One region of the Staphylococcus felis genome, then DNA from elsewhere that is predicted to be linked to it. Evidence: predicted binding sites of a transcription regulator. Region 1 holds the regulator's gene; the other holds the start of a gene.

What was found. Region 1 encodes LexA, which represses DNA repair genes until DNA is damaged. Its sites were predicted from a motif close to CGAACATATGTTCG; they were not measured.
Region 2: uvrB (excinuclease ABC subunit UvrB) is a predicted target of LexA. The motif match lies at 2,130-2,143, and genes of this name have one in related genera.

The regions. Positions count from the first base shown of each region.
Region 1 is NZ_CP027770.1:1,813,909-1,817,348, forward strand. It holds gene guaC (GMP reductase) at 1-241, shown strand, start outside; gene C7J90_RS08465 (CAP domain-containing protein) at 293-1,264, shown strand; gene lexA (transcriptional repressor LexA) at 1,352-1,975, opposite strand; gene sosA (DNA damage-induced cell division inhibitor SosA) at 2,117-2,344, shown strand; gene C7J90_RS08480 (DUF896 domain-containing protein) at 2,445-2,681, shown strand; gene tkt (transketolase) at 2,779-3,440, shown strand, end outside.
Region 2 is NZ_CP027770.1:187,974-191,413, reverse strand. It holds one part of gene prfB (peptide chain release factor 2) at 1-24, shown strand, start outside; gene C7J90_RS00960 (CHAP domain-containing protein) at 216-1,070, shown strand; gene C7J90_RS00955 (YfbR-like 5'-deoxynucleotidase) at 1,172-1,813, shown strand; gene C7J90_RS00950 (CsbA family protein) at 1,824-2,060, shown strand; gene uvrB (excinuclease ABC subunit UvrB) at 2,204-3,440, shown strand, end outside.

The sequences.
Region 1 (3,440 bases):
GGGTAAGAAGTATAAAGAATACTTCGGAAGTGCTTCTGAATACCAAAAAGGCGAACGTAAAAACGTTGAAGGTAAAAAAATGTTTGTTGAGCATAAAGGCTCGCTTAAAGATACTTTAATCGAAATGCAAGAAGATTTACAAAGTTCTATTTCATATGCAGGCGGTAAAGATGTTGATGCATTAAGAAAAGTCGATTATGTCATTGTTAGAAATTCTATATTCAATGGCGACAGAGATTGATAGGATGTGTGAATCATTAAAAAATTTACGTTATTTTTACTGATAGGCTTATTGATAATCATTGTTTTTCCAGTGCAACAAAACACATTATTTGATCATATCGCAACACCAGTCCATACCAAAATTGATTCCATTGTTGAAGGGAAAACAAACCCAACTGAATTGAAAACGCCTGAAAATCAGATGTTTTCAATTAGAAATGTACAAATGAATATGTCTAAAGACCAAGTAGAATCTAATCTAGGTAAACCTGAAGATACCATTGGTAATGAATACGGCACAGATTGGTATATTTATCATAACCAATTTCACGATTATGTTATGATTGCATATGTTGATGGTAAAGTGCATGGATTATATACTAATCAAAATATTATAACTTCTAAAGAGGGTATAAAATATAACTCTCCAAAAGATTTTGTTCGAGAAAAATTAGGGAAACCTATTGAACAAATTAAAAAAGGAAATACAATATATCGTCAAAAAAGTGATGAATACGATGTGTTTGATATCGACCGTATTTATACTACAGTCTTTTATGATAAGCATGAGAATAATCAGTTAACAGGTATTTTGCAGGTTAGCCATACATTAGAAAACCGCTTGAATGCTAGATATGCAGCGCCTTCTGATTATTTACAGAAAAGTTATGAATTAGAAGATTTTTACTTAGTGAATGCAGCTAGAGTTCAAAAGGGACTAAAGCCGTTAAAACATTCTGATGAACTCACTAATACAGCGCGTAAGCATAGTACGGATATGGCTAAAAATCATTACTTTGATCATAATAATCCTCAAGGTCAAACACCTTTTGATAGACTTAAAGAAGAGGGTATTAACTACAATGTAGCTGCTGAAAATTTAGCTTATGGTCAAGTGAGTGGTGTATTTGCACACCATGGCTTGATGAACTCAATAGGACATAGAAAAAATATTTTAAATAAAAATGTGAATCGTCTTGGTGTTGGTGTTGATTTTAATTCAGAACAACAACCGTATTGGACTGAGAATTATACAAACTAAAAAAGCAAGGTAAAGATAATAAAGGGTCGAATGAATGGAGCATATGCTCTATTCATTCGACCCTTTTTGAAGGAGTGAATATTAATTTTAAAATTCTCTAAATAAACCGATGACTTTACCTAATACACTAACATGATTCAGATAAATAGGTTCTAAGCTACTATTTTCTGGCTGAAGTCGATATCGATTTTTTTCTTTATAGAACCTTTTAATTGTTGCCTCTTCTTCTTCTGTCATAGCTACTATAATATCGCCATTTTCAGCAAAAGATTGACTTCGGACAATTACTCTATCCCCATCTAAGATACCAGCTTCAATCATACTATCTCCAACAACATTCAATATGAAGATTTGGCCATTATGTGTAGATGTAAAGTGTTCAGGTAAAGGATAGTATTCTTCTACATTTTCTACAGCAGTAATAGGGGTTCCAGCTGTAACTTTCCCAATTACGGGGACGTATATTGTCTCTTCCATATTAAGTGGTTCGCCCATTACATCATTAACGATTTCAATTGCACGTGGTTTCGTAGGATCTCTACGAATGTATCCCTTTTCTTCAAGTCTAGATAAGTGGCCATGTACAGTAGAGCTTGAAGCAAGGCCTACTGCTTCTCCAATTTCTCGTACGCTAGGTGGGTATCCTTTTGATTGTACAATTTGTTTTATATAATTAAAGATTTCACTCTGTCTTTTTGTAAGTTCTTTCATATTTTGCACTCCCTCTATAGGTTTGTATTTATTATATCATATAATACGAACGTCAACAAACATTTGTTCGTTTTTATATTGACATAGAACGAACGTTCTGTTAGGGTGTATATACAAACAAATGTTCTAGGAGTGTTGTAAATGGTTAGTATTAAAATGTCAGAAATATATGTTTATATTGGTGTCTTTATCTTCTCTTTAGCGCTATTTTTTACTTTTTTAGTGTTAGCGAATCAAACTCAAGATTCAGAACAAGTGTACGAAATGACAGATCATCAACTAAATGATAAATATGTAATAGAACAAGTTCCACACGAACATGAACGGATGGATGCTCAGACTATGATGACAACTACAGTCAATCACTAAAGATATAGATATAGTGTGCGCAGCGTAGAAGTTGAAGCGTTTGGTTTTATTTGCTTTTTCTGGTATATTTTGATAAGAAAAGTAGACGGAGGGAGCCAACATGTTAAGTCAAGAAAAATTAACGCGCATTAATGAATTAGCGAAAAAGAAAAAACAAGAGGGGCTTACAGATTTAGAAGCGAAAGAACAGTCTAAGTTGAGAAGTGAATATTTAGAAACATTTCGCAAAAGTTTCAAAGATCAAATTGAAAACACTAAAGTAATTGATCCTGAAGGTAATGATGTAACGCCTGATAAATTAAAAGAGGTTCAACGTCGCAACCATAAGCGTAGTTAATCTTAATAAATAATAATGTATTGGTTTTCTAAGAAGCTTTACAGTTTATTATCGGTTATAATAGTAATGTAAAGTTGTTAAGAAAGGAAGTCGTAAAATGTTTGACAATAAAGATATAAAAGCAGTAAATACCATTCGTGGATTAAGTATTGATGCAATTGAAAAAGCAAATTCTGGGCACCCTGGTTTACCGATGGGGGCAGCTCCAATGGCTTATACATTATGGACACGTCATTTGAATTTTAATCCGAATTCACATGAATATTTTAACAGAGATCGTTTCGTTTTATCAGCAGGTCATGGTTCAGCATTATTATATAGTTTATTACATGTATCAGGTAGCTTAGAAATGGAAGAGCTTAAGCAATTTAGACAATGGGATTCCAAAACACCAGGTCACCCTGAGTACAAGCATACTAAAGGGGTTGAAATTACAACAGGGCCTTTAGGACAAGGTTTTGCAATGTCAGTAGGTATGGCAATGGCAGAAAAACATCTTGCTGCTAAATTTAATAAAAATATTTCGGTTGTAGATCACTACACATACGTTTTAGCTTCAGATGGTGATTTAATGGAAGGAATTTCACATGAAGCTGCTTCTTTAGCCGGACATTTAAAACTAGACAAATTAATTACGTTATATGACTCTAATGACATCTCTCTTGATGGTGAAACGAACAAATCATTTTCAGAAGATATTAAGGCTCGATTTGAGTCATATGGATGGAATCATATTTTAGTTAAAGATGGTAATGATTT
Region 2 (3,440 bases), 850 kb from region 1:
TATTTAAGAAGCTTGATGAAATAAAAATCTTGTGAAACACAATCATCGCAAGGTTGTTGAAATTGCGCTTTGACTTCGCATAGAACGTCACAGCGCGCAAAAATGACTCTATTTTAGCGTGATTTAAAACATAATTGACTAAAGTGGTGTATTGTCTTGAGTGAACTGGTAAAGATTATACACCACTTTTATTGAATTTAAAAAGGTGTGATGTGATGTACAAAATGAATTATGCTATGCTCTTTTTGGCTACTTTTCTTTCTCATACACAGTGGTATACATTGCCTAAAGATATCTCTTTAATCGAATTAGCGCATCAGTTTGCTACGACTACCCAACAACTCCAGCAATATAACACCTTCAAAACAGACCAATTAAAAGCACGTCAAAAGGTAAAAGTTCCAACTCAAGATATGATTGTTGTCCAACCTGGTGATACATTAGCATCAATATTGAAGCGGCATCATATTTCTAAGGCGCAATTAGCAGAGTGGAACGATCATATTGATACATTAGTGCCCCAACGGCTCCTCGCCAAAACTGATGTTGGATTAGCGCATATGATTAATCCATCATTAACTTTGCCACCTCAATCGAATGCTAATGGACTGTCTAGAGCACCTCATAATGCTACAAAACCAGTCATTAATGACAAAACATTCATCAATACTTACCATAATGATGATGCTAAGCTTACAGAACTACTCAAGCCTACAATACTTACCCCAGTATCAACTGTTAAAAGCCCCAATTTATACGTTAAAGGTCAGTGTACACATTTTGTCTTTGAAGAACGACAAAAACGCAATCGTCCTATTCCTAACTATTGGGGTGATGCCAAAAATTGGTTGAATCATGCAAAAAAAGAAGGATACAACGTCAATCATACACCAGAAGTGGGAGCGATATTAACGTCTCAAATTGGAGCACACGGACATGTAGCTATTGTGAAATCAATTGCACTTGACAATAGTTATATGATAGTAAAAGAAATGAATTGGATTGGAGAAGGGATTGTGAGCGAACGTAAAATGATTAACCCAGATCAATATTTATATATTCATGATTAAAATATGAAGCTTTTTCTAATTTTAGTTTATAAAGTGAATCGTATTCTTGAAATGTGTTATATTAATCAATAATTAAATGGTGTTATGTAGGAGGTTTAGGAATGGGTGTTCATCAGTATTTTAAGAGACTATCAGATTTAGAAAAGTTAATTCGACTTCCTGGAAAGTTTAAATATTTTGAGCATAATGTAGCTGCTCACTCCTTTAAGGTGACTAAAATTGCACAATATTTAGGTACAGTTGAAGAATATCATGGAAAAGAAATTGATTGGAAAAGCCTATATGAAAAAGCACTTAATCATGATTTTGCTGAAATATTTACAGGAGATATCAAGACGCCTGTAAAGTATGCAAGTAGTGAAATAAAAAAACTTTTTTCCCAAGTTGAAGAAGAGATGGTCGATACGTTTATTAAAGAAGATATTCCGAAGCAGTATCAAGATATTTATCGAAAACGTCTCCAAGAAGGAAAAGATGATTCAATAGAAGGACAAATCCTGTCAGTTGCCGATAAAATTGATTTATTATACGAAACATTTGGAGAAATTCAAAAAAGAAATCCGGAACCATTGTTTTTTGAAATATATGAAATGAGTTTAGAAACGATTATGCAATTTGATCACCTATATGCTGTACAAGATTTTATAGATTATGTGATTCCAGAAATGCTAACAGAACGATTTATTCCGCGTACAGAATTGAAAGAAACGACGATGCGTATATTACAAGATAGAAAGACGTGATTAGATGGTATTGATTTGGTATATCCTTGCTGCTTTTTTTCCGTGTGTTCTTGTTGTTATATTTAGCACTATTACACGAAACAAATGGATTGGAACAATAGTGACACTCATTTTAATAGGTGCATCGATCTACAAAGGTTTTTTTCATGACGAATGGATTATCTTTTTGGATGTCGTTTCAATATTGGCTGGGTATATAATTGTAGATCAACTTGAAATGCATAAAAACGAAAACTTTAGAGGGTAAGATAGCGTGATGGCTGTCTTATCCTCTTCGTATTGAGAAGAAGAAAAAGATTATATTCAGTATATGAAACGAACGGATGTTTGTATTTTTTGAATAGAATTTGTTAAAATAAACATATTACTGTTATTAGGGGGCGAACATAAATGGAGCATTATCCGTTTAAAATCAATTCAAATTTTGATCCTCAAGGGGACCAACCTAAGGCAATAGCAGAATTAGTCAAAGGTGTTAAAGCAGGCAAGCGTCACCAAACATTGTTAGGTGCAACAGGTACGGGTAAGACCTTTACAATGAGTAATGTGATTAAAGAAGTAGGAAAGCCTACACTCATTATCGCACATAATAAAACGCTAGCTGGACAATTGTACAGTGAGTTTAAAGAGTTTTTTCCAGACAATAGAGTTGAGTATTTTGTCAGTTATTATGATTACTATCAGCCAGAAGCATACGTCCCATCAACAGATACATTTATTGAAAAAGATGCTTCAATCAATGATGAGATTGACCAACTGAGACACTCTGCGACAAGTGCACTTTTTGAACGTGATGATGTCATTATTATTGCGAGTGTCAGCTGTATTTATGGTTTAGGGAATCCAGATGAATACCGAGATTTAGTTGTGAGTATTCGAGTGGGAATGGAAATGGATCGTAGTGAATTATTACGTAAACTTGTAGATGTTCAGTACACGCGTAATGATATTGATTTTAGTCGTGGTACATTTCGGGTACGTGGAGATGTTGTCGAGATATTTCCGGCTTCACGTGATGAATTATGTATACGTGTTGAGTTTTTTGGTGATGAAATTGATCGCATTAGTGAAATTAACTACCTCACAGGTGAAGTCATTAGAGAGCGAGAGCATTTTGCATTATTCCCTGCATCTCACTTCGTTACACGCGAAGAAAAAATGAAAGTAGCGATTGAACGTATTGAAAAAGAACTTGATACACAATTAGCAAAACTCAAAAGTGAGAATAAATTATTAGAAGCACAGCGTTTAGAGCAACGTACAAATTATGACCTTGAAATGATGAGAGAGATGGGCTTTTGTTCAGGTATTGAAAACTATTCTGTCCATTTAACGTTACGACCATTAGGCTCAACGCCGTACACATTATTAGACTATTTTGGAGACGATTGGCTCATTATGATTGATGAATCCCATGTTACATTACCACAAATTCGTGGTATGTATAATGGTGACCAAGCGCGTAAGAACGTTCTTGTTGAGCATGGTTTTCGATTGCCAAGTGCGTTGGATAATAGACCTTTAAAGTTTGAGGAATTTGAAGAGAAAGCACATCAGCTTGTCTATGTGTCTGCTACACCAGGTCCATACGAGTTAGAGCATACGGACGAAATGGTTGAACAAATTA